2 regions of the Halopseudomonas maritima genome follow, and region 1 is predicted to be linked to the other one. Evidence: predicted binding sites of a transcription regulator. Region 1 holds the regulator's gene; the other holds the start of a gene.
The links. The regulator LexA, encoded in region 1, represses DNA repair genes until DNA is damaged. The targets are predictions, from matches to a motif close to CTGTNTNNNNANACAG.

Region 1 (7,756 bases):
CATCGAGCGCGCCGACAAGTTTGGTCTGGCACAGCTGCACCAATTGCGCGGCCGCGTCGGTCGCAGCCACCACCAGGCCTACGCCTACCTGCTGACTCCAGAGGGCCGCAAGGTCACCAGTGACGCGGAGAAACGGCTGGAAGCCATTGCCGCAGCGCAAGACCTGGGCGCCGGCTTTACCCTGGCGACCCACGATCTGGAGATTCGCGGCGCCGGCGAGCTGCTCGGCGAAGGCCAAAGTGGCCAGATTCAGGCCGTTGGCTTCACCCTTTACATGGAAATGCTCGAGCGCGCGGTCAAGGCTATCAAGCAGGGCAAACAACCCGAGCTAGAACAACCACTGGGCGGCGGCACCGACATCAACCTGCGTCTGCCGGCGCTAATCCCCGAGGACTACCTGCCGGATGTGCACGCGCGCCTGATTCTCTACAAACGCATCGCCAACGCAACCGACGACGAGGCACTGAAAGACCTGCAGGTAGAAATGATCGACCGTTTCGGCCTGCTACCCGAGCAGGTCAAGACGCTGTTCCGCATCACCGCACTCAAACTACACTGCGAACCGCTGGGTATCAGCAAGATCGACGTAGGCGCCGAACACGGCCGCATCGAGTTTGCCGCCGACACCAGCATCGACCCGATGATTCTGGTGCGCATGATTCAGGACAGCCCGCAACGCTACCGACTTGAAGGCGCCACGGTATTTCGCTTCAATGCCCCCATGGGCAATGCCGAATTGCGCCTGAACACCGTCGAGGCGCTAATCGAGCGCCTGACAGATACCCCGGCTAACACCACCCCACAAGGCAAAGGAAAACGCCCATGAAACAGTTGAGCAACGCGCTCGGCCTGCTACTGCTGAGCACCCTGCTCGCCGTCGCCCCACTGGCACAGGCAGAAGACTACCTGGTTGAGGTGGTCTTCTTCGGACAACCCTCGGCACCGCTGGTGCAGGGCACTCCGCCAGACCTGGATTGGGACGCCAACGCGATTGACCTGGCATCAACCGCCCGCCCCGACGTCCGCAGCATCGACAAGACCCGCTACCGCCTGGATGAGCAGGCGCGCAAACTGGAGCAGAGCGGATATCAAATCTACCTGCATCAGGCCTGGACTCAACCGCTGGACAACGAACTGGTGGTGGCCCTGCACCGCGGCCGGGCGGACAACGGCATCTATCCGGTTCAAGGGTTGGTGCGCCTGAGCCAGGACAACCTGACCGAGCTGCAAGTGGCTTTCTGGCGTAATCGCCCGACCGCCGAGCTGGGACTGCAAGCCGCCACGTCGGTGATCTCCGAGCAGTTGCACCAGACCCGTGCTTTGCGCGTGAACGAAGTGCATTACCTCGACCATCAAAGCCTCGGCATGCTGGTGACCATCAGCCGCTGAGCAATACCGCCGGCGGCTTAGCCTGCCGGCGCCACCACCTCGCGCAGTACAGCCCGCACCTGCTGCATGCCAGCCTTCACCACCGCCTCGATAGCGGCCATGGTGATCACCTCACTCGATTTGCCCGCCGCCGGATTGACCACCAGCGCCAGACAGGCGTAAGCCAGCCCAAGTTCCCTGGCCAGGGCCGCTTCCGGCATACCGGTCATGCCAACCAGGTCAGCGCCATCACGCTCCAGCCTGCGGATCTCCGCTGCCGTTTCCAATCGCGGCCCCTGAGTTGCTGCATACACGCCACCGTCACGACAATCGACCCCCTGAGCCGCAGCTGCCGCTAGCAGACGCGTTCGCAGTTCAGCGTCGTAGGGGTCGGCAAAGTCCACGTGCACCACCTCTTCCAGGCCGTCCTCGTAAAACGAGGAAGGTCGACCCCAGGTGTAATCGATCAGTTGATCGGGGACACAAAAGCGACCGGTAGGCAGATCAGCGTGGATACCACCGACCGCGTTGACCGCAACGATGCGACTAACGCCCGCCTCGCGCAGGGCCCACAGGTTGGCCCGGTAGTTCACCCGGTGCGGCGGGATGGTATGCGGGTGGCCGTGTCGCGCCAGAAAGCACACCGGCTGACCAGCCAACTCACCCTGCACCAGCGGCGCAGAGGTATCGCCCCAAGGCGTGTGCGGCCGGCTTTCGCCGGTCAAACGCAACCCTTGCAGCTGACTCAGGCCGGTACCGCCAATGACGCCCCACAACCCGCTCATGCCTCACTCTCCTGGCTGGCGCGACGATCAGCCTGCGGCGCACCCTGACTGGGCTCGTCGGCCTGCTGCGCGCGGCGCAGCTCGAGGGCATCCGGCAGGTGCAGGGTAGATGTCGGAAAGGCAACCTGTGCCTCGTGCCCTTCGATGATGCCAAGAATCTTCAACAGCACATCTTCCTTGACCCGGTGAAACTCCGCCCACACAGGCGTGGTAAAGCAATAGATAAAGAAGTCCACCGACGAGGGCGCACAACGATCAAAGAACACCATCAGCGTCTGGTCCTGATCGATGTCTTCGTGCCCCTGCAACATCTGCCGTACATCCGCAACGATCTGCTCCATACGGTCAATGTCCGCATAGCGGATGCCAATATGCTCGTAGATACGTCGATGGCTCATACGTGAAGGGTTTTCCACCACGATGTTGTTGAAAATCGCGTTGGGAATATACAGCGGACGCTTGTCAAAGGTGCGGATGCGGGTCAGCCGCCAGCCGATATGCTCAACGGTGCCTTCGATGTTGCGGTCCGGTGAACGCACCCAGTTACCGACCACAAAGGGTCGATCCAGATAGACCATCAGGCCGCCGAAGAAGTTGGCCAGCAGATCTTTGGCGGCAAAGCCCACCGCCAGACCACCAATCCCGCCAAACGCCAGCACACCGGAGATGCTGTAACCCAGTGATTGCAGTATCACCAGCACCGCGGTAATAACCACCGAGGCTCGCAGCAGCTTGCCTACGGCGCTGACTGTGGTCTGGTCGGCCGGCTTGGCGCGATAGCGCGGGTCCACCAGGCGCCGCTCAATCTGTCGCATCAAACGCAGCAGGAACCAGGCCAGCAGTACAATCAGCAATACCCGCTGAATCTGATCAAGCACCTGCTCCAGCGCCTGATCCATCTGCACGGCAGTGATGCGGGCAGCCCACATCAACCCCATACTCCAGATCATCACCCAGGCCGGACGCCGCGCCGCATCTACCAGCGCATCGTCCCAGATATTACGGGTGCGCTCGGCGCGGCGCTGTATATGATCGAGCACACGCTTGGCGATATAAGCCAGCACCAGGGCCGAAAACACCACGGCAAAGACCTGGTAAATCCAGTACTCACCAATCAACGGTAGCTGCTCTATCTGCTCTGGCAGCTGTTCCAGTAAGTCATTCAAACCAGCTCAAACTCCTTTAATACAGAGACCGCGGCGCGCCACTGTGGCGTAGCGCGGTAGTCAGACATAACAGGTTGACGCGCAAGCATGCGCGCAATGCGCTCAGGCGCCTGCAGCCCAATTCGCTGGGCGTGCACCAGACCCTCTTCAGCCGCGGCCCGATCGTTGCAGATCAGCAGCATGTCGCCGCCGGCAGCCTGAGCCGCATCTATACGCTCGGGGATGCCCCCCACGGCATGCGCGCCGGCCATGGTCAGATCATCACTGAAGATCACACCGTCAAAGCCCAGCTCCGCGCGCAAAATCTCCTGCAGCCAACGCGAGGAAAACCCGGCCGGCAAACTGTCGACCTGCGAGTAAACCACGTGGGCCGGCATGATGCCGTCCAGCTTGCCAGCGAGCCGAGCGAACGGCACCAGGTCGCTGCGCCGAATCTCATCAAGCGAGCGCTCGTCCACCGGCAACGCAAAGTGGGAGTCGGCCTCGGCCCAGCCGTGACCGGGAAAGTGTTTACCGGTTGCGGCCATGCCAGCACTGCGCAAGCCCTCAAGATAGGCTGTCGCCAGCCGCGTAACCCGCTCCGGATCACCGCCCAGCGAACGGTTGCCAATCACCTGGCTGCGGCCATGGTCCAAATCCAGCACCGGGGCAAAACTGATGTCGATGCCGCACGCCAGCATTTCGGTGGCCATTACCCAGGCCGCCGTACGCGCCACGGTGTCAGCATGCTCATCGGACACCGCCGCCACGTCCGCCAACGCCGGCAAACGCAACACATCACGGCGCAGGCGCTGTACCCGCCCCCCCTCCTGATCGATAGCAATCAGCATGTCCGGACGCTCAGCGCGGATGGCGCGCACCAGCTCACTGACCTGCTGCGGTGACTCGGTGTTGCGGGCAAACAGAATTAGGCCGGCCACCTCGGGTTGACGCAACAACTGCCGATCCTCCGCCTGCAGCCACAGGCCGGGCAGATCCAGCATCAATGCACCCTGTTTCAATGCGAACTCTCCTGACGAAATACGCGATAACGCCTGCCTGCTGCCACCATGGCGCTGCTCTCAGGCGTCTATCTGGACCAAGCAACCGACCGGCGTACAAGCGAACAGTTCCACCATGTCTTCGTTGCGCATCCGTACGCAACCATGAGACAGCGGGCGACCCATCGGCTGATCATCACCGGTACCGTGTATATAGATGTAGCGTCGCTGCGAATCGACACTGCCGCCGCGGTTGAAACCAGGCTCCTCACCGCACAACCAGAGAATGCGGCTGAGAATCCAATCACGCTGCGCGAAGGCTGCAGCGAGCTCAGCAGACCAAACCTCACCGGTTGGCCGCCGGCCAATAAACACCGCGCCCAACGGCTGACCTTCGCCAATGCGCGCGCGCACCCGGTGCAGGCCACGAGGCGTGCAGCCCGAGCCCTCAGCTTCACCCGCGCCGTTGAGCGCCGTAGATACCGGATAGCGGCACACCGGCTGACCATCGACAAAACCGACGAGCTGCTGATCAGAAAGGGAAATATGGATATGGTCGAGCTGCATGTCACCTCCAACGCTGCGCACACCATAGCGGACGGCGCAGCCAAGGTAAATGCAGCTAAATCAGACGGCCTCGGCCTGCTGCCCTGCTACCGCACTGTCGGCGCGCATACCGGCGGCCAGGAACGGCACCATCAGGCGCAATACGCTATCAACCGGACGCGGCTCACCCAGCTCAGCCTCGGCGATGGCACGCAGCGCCTTCATGCTGGACATGGTGAAAGCGGCACTACCGAGCATGAAATGCACGCGCCAGAACAGCTCCTGTGGTGGGATTCCGGGTACAGCACCGACAACCAGTCCCATATAGCGCTGGAACACCTTGCCGTACACCTCGCTCAGATACTTGCGCAAATGCCCCTGACTCTGACTGAAGGCAAGCCCCAACAAACGCATGAATGTCGCCAAATCATTGCCGCTGCGCGGCTTGACCGCCAGCGCCTGATCGACCAGCATCTCAAGCAGGGTTTCGAGGCTTTGTGTGCTGTCTCCACGCTGCTCGCGCTGATCCAGCTCACGCTCCAGGCTGCTGACAAAAGGGTCAAGAAAACGCACAAAGACCGCTTGAATCAGCGCCTTCTTGGACCCGAAGTGGTAATTGACCGCAGCCAGGTTGACCCCGGCCTTGCTGGTGATCAAGCGCAGCGAGGTTTCGGCAAACCCCTTCTCTGCGAACAGTTGCTCAGCGGCATCCAGTATGCGCTTGACGGTATCAGACTGCGCCATGCGTCCCCCACAGATAGCAAACGATTGGTTACAAACAAGTGTTTCAAACATACGTTTAAAACATTAGACCGTCAACCCTGCTACCCCGCCATACGGCGCAGCGCGTACCTCCCCGCTCATCAGCCCGCTCCTCACCCGCAACGCCCAAGCAACCAGGAAAATCAGCCAATGGGGTTGTCGCGACCAAACAACTGTATATAATCCCAGATACTGGATAAAAACACAGGCACCCTTCCATGCAGAAGCTAACCGCACGACAACAGCAGGTTCTGGCCTTCATCAAGGAGTACATGGACGGCAACGGGTACCCACCTACCCGCGTCGACATAGCCAAGACACTGGGCTTCAAATCCCCCAACGCCGCCGAAGATCACCTGCGCGCACTGGCACGCAAAGGCGCTATTGAAATGATCCCCGGCGCTTCCCGCGGCATTCGCCTGCCCGAGTCAGAAACTGACAACAGCGAAGGCCAGCTGCCCGTCATCGGCCGTGTCGCCGCAGGCGCTCCGGTTTTGGCGCTGGAGAACGTAGAGGATCATTGCCGCATTGATCCGGACTTCTTTCAGCCACGCGCCGACTACCTGCTGCGTGTTCAGGGAGAAAGTATGCGCGACATCGGCATTATGGATGGCGACCTGCTGGCAGTGCACCGCACCAGCGAAGCGCGCAACGGCCAGATCGTCGTGGCACGTATCGGCGAAGAAGTGACCGTAAAACGCTTTCAAAAGCAGGGCCGCAAGGTCTCGCTGATTGCCGAAAACCCGGACTTCAAACCAATCGAAGTCGACCTCACCGAACAGGACCTTACCATTGAAGGTTTAAGCGTCGGCGTTATCCGTCGCTGAGGAGCTGATCATGCAGTACGCCCGCACCGAACAACAGACCCTGACCCAGGCCGACCTGTTTCATAACGCCCTGATGGCCAGCCAACTCAAACACGAGCGCCTTGAGACCGCGTCCAGACAACCCGTCGAGGACATGGAAGGCAGCTATAGCGAGATGAGCCTGCAAGGCAGTGCGCGCCAGTGTCTGCAATGGCTTGCACCGGTACTGCGTGATCTGAGCACACGTAACAGCCGGCGCTGGCTGACACTGATCGACCCACCCGCAGCCGTCAGCCAGCAGTGGTTACGCGGTGCCAACCTTGACCCGCAGCGCATCATGATTGTGCGCTCCAAGTCCGGCATGGACACACTGACCCTATGCTGTGACCTGCTGAAGATGGGCGGCAGCCATACCGTGGTCAGCTGGCTCGACAAGGACAGCTGCATCGCGCCTCGGCTTGAGCGCGCCGCCCGCAGCGGTCACTGCCACAGCCTGAACGTGCATCTGGGCTGATACAAAGAAAAAGGCCAGCTTCTCAGCTGGCCTTTTTGTATCCCTTCGACGCTCAATGCAGAACCCGATCCTCCGGGATCAACTCGCCATCTTCGTCTTCATCGTCCACCATGTGCCCGGCCATTTGCATGCCGGCGCTGATCATGACCTTGGCGACTTCAATGTAGTTGCCTTGCAGATATTCGCGCGCATCGTCGGAGAACTCGATCACCAGCAGCGGCTCCCCTTCCTCGTCGGAGCGACGCAGCGCTACCTTGCCGTTGGCGAGTTCGACGATTTCCAGAAAGGGTGAGGACATGACGCGGTTCTCCTGTATGACAGCGGCGCAGTGTAACACAGCGCCACCCTCAGGGCATCCGCACTACCACTCCTGCATACCGTCACGGTATGCAGCCACGCGCTCGGACAGCGCTTGCAGAGCGTCCTGCGCATCGCTACTGCTCCACTCGGTGGCAGCAACCGCGCTACTCGCTATCAGCGACTGGGCGTTGCTGTCAGCCGGCACCGGCGGCGCTTGCAGGCGCTGCCAAGCACCGACTACGCCAGCCAGCCAGGTGCCCTTGCTATCCGCCAGCTCGGTCAACTCGGCCAATTCCGGGCCGGGAAAGCGCTGCACTACCGACGGCACCAGCACGGCCTCAACCTGACGTGCGTCAACCAGTGGCCAGCGGTAGCGGTCGGCCACCTCATGGATCAGGGCTAGCGCCCCGCGGTACAAGTGAAACACCGCGTGTTCACGGTGGTACTGCGCCTGAGTCAGGGCATCCAGCGCATTGCTGCTCTCTGCCTGCTGCCAGGACTCGATCGCCTTGCGCGCAAAGAACAGCGC
Region 2 (7,756 bases), 1.3 Mb from region 1:
CAGGGAAAGAGGCGGCTTGCGGGCCCTGATCGACTTCGTCAATCAGCCCGAAAACCTGAGAAACCACGGTACTGCATAAAGCGCAGCTGCTTGCCGCGCTCTGCCGGCTCACGGGCAACGCCATCAGGAAAGCGCTTGGCAAACACCTGGTTGGCCAGCGCCTGCCAGTCCTGACCAGCCTCAGCCAGGCAGCGCTCAACCAGCGACTCACCAACCCCACGCTGACGCAGTTCCTCGCGCAGGCGAGCCGGCCCGTAACCCCGCTGGCTACGGGCGTAGATATAGGCTTCGCAAAATCGCTCGTCACTGAGTAGTCCATCGTCAACCAGACGGTCCAGCTCAATCTCGGCCATATCCCCCGGCGCACCCCGCTGGCGCAGCTTGCGGCGCAGCTCGGCGTAGCTGTGCTCACGCCGCGCCAGCAAATCCATCGCTGAGCGGCGTATGGCTACAGGGGTTTCCAGTAGGGTGCGCGAGCGCATGACTCAGCCGGCTCAGTCTTCCAGTTCGGCGTCAGCCTCGGTTTCCGCCTTGGCCTTGCCGGGCTTGGCCAGCAGCTTCTCACGGATGGCCTTTTCGATTTCCTCGGCGATTGCCTGGTTATCCTGCAGGAACTTGGCAGCGTTAGCCTTGCCCTGGCCGATCTTGTTGCCCTGGTAGCTGTACCAGGCACCGGACTTCTCAACCAGGCCAATCTGCACACCCAAGTCGATAATCTCGGCGTTGTGATAAATGCCTGCGCCGTACAGAATCTGGAACTCGGCCTGACGGAACGGCGGCGCCACCTTGTTCTTGACGACCTTGACGCGGGTCTCGCTGCCAACCACCTCGTCGCCCTCTTTCACCGCGCCGGTACGGCGGATATCCAGACGAACAGAGGAGTAGAACTTGAGGGCGTTACCGCCGGTAGTGGTTTCCGGGTTACCGAACATCACGCCAATCTTCATACGAATCTGGTTAATGAAGATCACCAGGCAGTTGGCGTTTTTGATGTTACCGGTGATCTTACGCAGCGCCTGCGACATCAGGCGGGCCTGTACACCTACGTGGTGGTCACCCATCTCGCCTTCAATCTCGGCCTTGGGCACCAGTGCCGCTACGGAGTCGACGATGATCACGTCAACGGCGTTGGAGCGCACCAGCATGTCGGTAATTTCCAGCGCCTGCTCACCCGTGTCAGGCTGGGACACCAGCAGGTCGTCAACGTTAACACCCAACTTGCCAGCGTACTCCGGGTCCAGTGCGTGTTCGGCATCGACGAAGGCACAGGTAGCGCCTTGCTTCTGCGCTTGGGCGATGACCGACAGCGTCAGGGTGGTTTTACCGGAGGACTCCGGACCATAAATTTCAACGATACGGCCTTTGGGCAGGCCGCCAATACCGAGGGCGATATCCAGGCCGAGCGAGCCGGTAGAGATGGCCGGAATGGCCTGGCGCTCATGATCACCCATGCGCATCACGGCCCCCTTGCCAAACTGACGTTCAATCTGACTCAAGGCCGCCGACAGCGCCTTCTTTTTGTTATCGTCCATTTCGCATCCTCTTGGCTTGGGGTAGGCACCGAAGTGCCAAACCGATCAACTACTGTATATTTGGTCAGTATTATTCCACAGAAAAAATGACCCGCCTACCCCCGGTTTGCAATCAGACTGACGACCGGTCCGCAGCCTGCGCCTCAGCCTCTTTGACCAGCCGCTCTAGCGCATGCAGCACGGTCTGCGCACGCACCTCTCGGCGCCCGCCCTGAAAGCGCTTGCATTCGCTAATCACCCTGCCGTCACTCAGCGCCCAACCAAACCAGACCGTGCCAACCGGCTTCTCGGCACTACCGCCATCCGGGCCGGCAACGCCGCTGACCGCCACCGCCAGCTGCGCGTCAGCGGCCGCTTTAGCGCCGGCTGCCATCGCCAGTACAACCGGCTCACTGACCGCGCCATGCGCCTCCAACACCGTCGACTCCACCCCAAGCCAGCGACTTTTGCTGCTGTTGGCATAGGTAACGAAACCGGTTTCAAACCACCCTGAGCTGCCAGCCACCCGGGTAATGGCCTCGGCAATGCCGCCGCCAGTGCAGGACTCCGCGGTGCTGACCCGCTGGCCCAGGTGGTCAAGCACGCGCCCGAGACGCGCGGCGGCAGAATCAATTAGCGGATCGTAATGGGACATGGTGGCTCCTCAACGTGCGTAACAGGACACAGCATGCCAGTTGCCCCGGCGGCTGTACCAGAGCTGGGACCGGCTTTGTCGAGGTTGGTTTCGTGCAGACAGCATAACGCCGGCAGCCCGTTCAAGGCTGCCGGCGTTATGTTCGTGCTCAGGGGCACACGGCGGCGATGGCGCTGCTGTCGTTGCTCAGCACCTCATCGATCGGCTCACCCAGTTTGAGTACGGTCGCGGTCAGCGTGCTGCCCTCCACTGTCAGGTCGAAGCCGCTCCAGTAGAGTGTTTTGGCATTACCTTGCTCGCTGTAGGCGGCACTGGAGGCAATGTACTCCTTGGTGGTTTTGGCGGCGCTGCCGAGCTGGTTGAACAGCACACGCGGCTTGCCATTGGTGGCGCCGTAGTCCAGGTCAAACTCGTACTCGGTGCATACCGCTTTGTCCAAGCCGGAGTTGTAGGTACTGTCCTGGGCGATTACCGTCAGGGTGGTCGGCAACAATGCATCCAGCGCATCCATGTAGGCCTGATGCGTGGCATTCAACGGCATCACCTCACTGGCAACATTGACGCCGTCGGCCGCACCCGGCTGATCCTGCAGACGCCAGCCGTTCAGCCCCTCGCCTTCTTGCCGGTACAGCAGCAACTTGATGTCGCTGTCACCCACCCTGTAAAGCACTTGGTAATGCGGGTTAAAGCGCGGATTGGTTGAGGTTTTATCACTCCAGGAGAAGCTGCTGTCTGCCGGGTCCAACTGGTACTTGCCAGCGATATCAATCAGACCGCTGACGCTGTCGATGCTCAGCGCAAGATCGTCCCCCACGGCCCAGCCGTGGCGGTTACCTGCCTTGCTGAAATAGGGCTGCGTATCGTAGTTGCCGGCCAACGCCAGTAACGCTTGCGGCACACCGCCGGTGGAGGAGCTGTAGGGCGCATAGGAGCCGTAGAACACATAGCCGCTGTCACCAAACAAGCCTTCACTGACGTTCAGCTCATTGATGACACCGGTATTGGCGTTGCTCAAGGCGTACGCCAGGCCGGTACTGCTGTCCAGCCAGGCAATTTCAACGTGCGAGGCGGACACATATACCGGGCTGCTCAGTTCGCTGCCGCCAGGCAGGATCAGCCGACCGTCGGCTGTCACCTGATACTCCTCAACCACCCCGTCCTGAATACCCGAGCCGGTGGTAATTTCCTCGTACAGAAACTGGTAGACGCCCACCAATCCGGCCGGCACCGTCGCCGCCTCCCGTTCAGGATCAGTGGTTCCCCCATTGAGCTCGTCCAATTCGGCCTGCAGATGTTCAAGGGCGTCCGCCTGGCTGATCAGCGCAATGCCGAACGCGGCTTGCACCGCAGCGGCAAAATCTGCCACTCCCAGGGTGAAGTCCAGTGCGGCAGTCGCCGTCAACTCGGGGATAACAATGCCGTTCTCCGGGTTACCGTCTTCATCCAGGGTCTGCAACAGCCGGGCAATGTTGATCACCACCGGATTGTTGATATCCGTACTGCCGGCCAGATCCAGGGGCGTCAGCACGCCCTTGGCGGTCACTGCCGGGAAGACAATATCGCCGATACGGAAGGTGACGGTCTCGCCCTCCTTATACAGATACTCGCCGTCGGCGTTGGTGCTGCCGCTGAAACTGGCCGTACTGTAGCTGACTCCGGCCACCGCCGAGTCAACCAGGCGGCCAGTTTTGCCTGCCGCGCCGCCGCTATCGCCACCACCGCCGCCGCCACCGCCGCCCAAACACGCTGTCAACGCCACGGTCAGTGGCAAAAGAGAAATCAGTTTTGCGTTCATGGCCATATGCCTTCCTTGTAGATGTGCTGTCATTAAAAGACAGCCCCCCAAAGGCACGACAGCCCCTGAACATGGGGGTCAATCCACGCTGGCAAGCACCGGCGAGGCGAGCGGCACCTGCACGATCAGCCACCAGCGCTGAGCCTCACTACCTTGCTGCAGCTCGCCGCCAAGCTGGCGGGCACGGGCAGCCATGATGTGCATACCTCGCCCGCCAGCGCTGGCCGGCGCCGCGCCAACGCCATCGTTCTCGATCCTCAACTGCAAGATACCGTCGGTTTGCCAGCCTAACTCAACCACCAGCTCCCCAGGCGTTGCATGACGTAGCGCGTTACTGACTGCCTCGCGCAACAACCGCGTCAGATGACTGAACTGCCCGGCACTCAGCAGCGACGGGGCCAACTGCTGACGCCAGCGCAAGGCCACGCCGCTGGCCTGGCAGCGTCCGGCAACCTCCTCTTGCCAGCGCGCCGCCGCCACATCCAGACGCACCTCATGACCATCCATGTTCTGCAGCAACTCACGCAAGTCACGAATCGCTTCGCGTACCAGCTGACGCGATTCATCGGAGGCTGTATGCAGTAACTGCAGCAGCTTGGCACCAAGGTCGTCATGAATATCCTGACGGATCCGGTTGCGCTCCTCGGTGGCTCCTTCTACCCGGGCGTTAAGCGAGCGCAGCACCAGGCCATCCAGTGACAGCACCAGGCCCGCCAGCTGAATGTCCTGGCGAGTGAACAGACGTCGCCCCTGCTCGGCATGGCGCAGCAGATAGTCGCCCTCTCCAGCAGGACCTGGTACCTGCAAGGCTTCACCGTTATCGACTACACGCGGCAACGGCAGCTTGTGCCCCGCCCGCTCCAGCCGCAACGGTTGAAATACCGCCACCAGCGCCTGCTCTACCGCACCATGAGCCTGGTCACGCTGCTGTGCCTGCAGCATGACCGGCAGCGCCTGCGACAACCAGGTGTCCAGACCGCGCTGCCGCCTGCTGGTCAAGCGACCCCAGATGAACTGTCGCACCGGAAAGTAGACCCAGCCAACCAGCGCCAGCGACACCGCCAAAACGGTAGGCCCGGACAGGGAAAGCAACGAGGCCAACGCCAGATCAGTGAGCAGCACCGCCAGACCACCCAGCAACCAGCTCCATATCGAAAACCACCAGCGCTCCAATTCGAATAGACGATAGCGAGCCACCCCCAAGGCCATGCCGATATACATGAGCAGGAAGGTCGCCAGCAGTGGTCCCTGAGCGTAAGGCACCGCGATCTGCAAAATCGCCGGCAAAATCATACCGGCAGAAAAGAACACCGTGCCGGCAACGATCGACAGCAACACCCAACGAAAAGCCGAGCGATCTGACGGGCTGTTGCGCGTCTGCCGCCACTGCCAGACCGAGCCGGACAGCCCAACCATGAAGACACCAATAACCCACAAGTGAAAGGCCTCGACCGGGGAGGCCAGAAGTTGCAACTGATCCAGCACCATGCAGACGGCAAAACCGGCGTACAAAAACCAGGCAATCCAGACCGAGGGGCCCCGTCGCGGGTAATTCCACAAGAACGCGCTGACCGCCGCAGAAAACAGCATGGCGCCAAGGTGGTTGACGCCTGAGAGCACCCGAAACAGGTCACCATCTATAAAGAGTGCTCGCGTGCTGTACACCGCAGCACAGGACGATGACAGCAGGTATCCGAGGCCAGATAGCACAAAGGAGTGGGTAGCCAGGTTTCGTTCGCCAGCAATCCACACGGCCAGGCAGACGGCCATGCCCGCCAGACCGCACAGCAGCTGCAACCAGAACATCGCCGGCAGCTCAGTAAACCGACGCTCCAGCAGCGACAGCGACTGAATGCTACCGTCGACATAGCGAACTTGCAGCTCGCCGGCCTCAAGCGCTGCAAGCAGCGTGGAATGATCGGCAAACAACCGATTGATGTCGGCGTACAACGGCAGCACATCAGCCTCTTCAATCGCCAGCACCGGGTCGGCTGGCAGCGTGCCTGCGCCAAGCACAAAGGCGTCCACCGCCAGCGCGGGCTTCGCCGGGGCTGCAGCCACCAGTTGCCCGGCGAGCGGCGAAAAGCGTAGCTCGCTGACCGGCAGGTCGAGCGCCAGTTGAATGATCCAAAACCCATACAGCACGATGACCGCCAAAGCGGCGAGCAGTTTGGTGCGCAGCGATAACATCTAGGCAGTTCCCTCGCAGCCCCCACATTGAGGGGGTTGTTTTTGTAGACGTTCAGCGCTTCCCTAGACTCGATGGCAGCCTGCGGGAACATCAGCGCTAAGATGGTAACGCCAGCACTGTGACATCGCCCAATGGATTTTCAGCACGGAGCGCAAGAGGTCATGAACTACACCGACCGGGTACTGATCATCGAAGACATGCCTCAGGTGGCAGGCTGGCTGGCCGCGCGCTTACGACAAGCGCTCGGCGCGCAGGTGATGGATCACGCGGCCAGCGCGGCCCAAGCCATCGAGCTGATTGGTCAAAGTACTTACACACTCGCGCTGGTCGATCTCGGCTTGCCCGACGGCAGCGGCGTTGACCTGCTGCCGCAAATCAAACGCCAGAGCCCGCACGCCCAGTGCATCGTCACGACCATCTTTGACGACGCCGAGCACCTGTTCGCGGCGCTGCGCGCCGGCGCTGACGGTTATTTGCTCAAGGACGACGACGACCACACGTTCGAGGCCCAGCTGAACGGCATTCTAGAAGGCAAGCCACCACTCTCCGCTTCCATTGCCCGCCGCATTCTCGAGCAGTTCCGTCCAACGCCGGCACCGGCCAGCGATGCACTTACACCCCGTGAGCAGCAGTTGCTGCAGCTCATCGCCCGCGGCCTAAGCGTCAAGGGCGCCGCCCAGGAGCTGGCGATCTCACCCCATACCGCCGCGAGCTACATGAAGGTGATCTACCAGAAGTTGCAGGTCAACTGCCGCGCCGAAGCCACTCTCAAAGCGCTGGACATGGGGCTGCTTGGCGAGCGCCTCGGGCGCTGAGCCGACTGTCCGGCATTTCTCTCCCGACTCCGCTGCAGGCGGCTGCAAGGCCATGGTAACCTTGCGCCCACACCGGCAACGGCGCCCCAGCGTGGCGCCTTCACCCGCAGCGCAGTCGAGTCATTGATGAAAAAGAGCAAATCCGAAGCCACCGCCCACACCCCGATGATGCAGCAGTACTTCAGCATCAAACAGCAGCACCCCGAGCAGTTGCTGTTCTACCGTATGGGCGACTTTTACGAGCTCTTTTATGACGACGCCAAAAAGGCCGCACGCCTGCTCGACATCACCCTGACCGCCCGCGGCCAATCCGGCGGCCAACCGATTCCCATGGCCGGCATTCCCTACCACTCGGCCGAGGGTTACCTGGCGCGCCTGGTGAAGCTTGGCGAGTCAGTGGTGATCTGCGAACAGGTAGGCGACCCGGCCACCAGTAAGGGGCCGGTCGAGCGTCAGGTCGCGCGCATTATTACGCCCGGCACGGTCAGCGACGAGGCCTTGCTGGATGAACGCCGCGACAACCTGCTGGCCGCTCTGGTGGGCGCCGAAAAGGGCTTTGGCCTGGCCACGCTGGACATCAACAGCGGCCGCTTTGTGGTCATGGAGCTGCGCGGCTGGGAAACCCTGCTGGGTGAGCTGGAGCGTCTGGCCCCCGCCGAGCTGCTGATTCCCGACGACTGGGAGAGCAACACCCCGATTGAACGCCGCCGTGCCGTGCGTCGTCGGGCGCCCTGGGAGTTTGACCAGGACAGCGCCTTCAAGAGCCTGACCCAGCAATTTGGCACCAAG

Region 2: a site for LexA is predicted at 1,585-1,600, ahead of recA (recombinase RecA). Genes of this name have one in related genera too.

What each region holds. Positions count from the first base shown of each region.
Region 1 is NZ_CP079801.1:3,461,736-3,469,491, reverse strand. It holds gene mfd (transcription-repair coupling factor) at 1-826, shown strand, start outside; gene HV822_RS16055 (CsiV family protein) at 823-1,389, shown strand; gene HV822_RS16050 (S-methyl-5'-thioinosine phosphorylase) at 1,407-2,153, opposite strand; gene HV822_RS16045 (mechanosensitive ion channel family protein) at 2,150-3,319, opposite strand; gene nagZ (beta-N-acetylhexosaminidase) at 3,316-4,302, opposite strand; gene HV822_RS16035 (L,D-transpeptidase) at 4,381-4,866, opposite strand; gene HV822_RS16030 (TetR/AcrR family transcriptional regulator) at 4,927-5,589, opposite strand; gene lexA (transcriptional repressor LexA) at 5,826-6,434, shown strand; gene sulA (SOS-induced cell division inhibitor SulA) at 6,445-6,927, shown strand; gene HV822_RS16015 (hypothetical protein) at 6,980-7,225, opposite strand; gene HV822_RS16010 (DUF6586 family protein) at 7,289-7,756, opposite strand, start outside.
Region 2 is NZ_CP079801.1:874,282-882,037, forward strand. It holds gene HV822_RS04070 (LOG family protein) at 1-79, shown strand, start outside; gene HV822_RS04075 (regulatory protein RecX) at 39-482, opposite strand; gene recA (recombinase RecA) at 495-1,532, opposite strand; gene HV822_RS04085 (CinA family protein) at 1,645-2,166, opposite strand; gene HV822_RS04090 (hypothetical protein) at 2,315-3,961, opposite strand; gene HV822_RS04095 (sensor histidine kinase) at 4,040-6,151, opposite strand; gene HV822_RS04100 (response regulator) at 6,314-6,967, shown strand; gene mutS (DNA mismatch repair protein MutS) at 7,094-7,756, shown strand, end outside.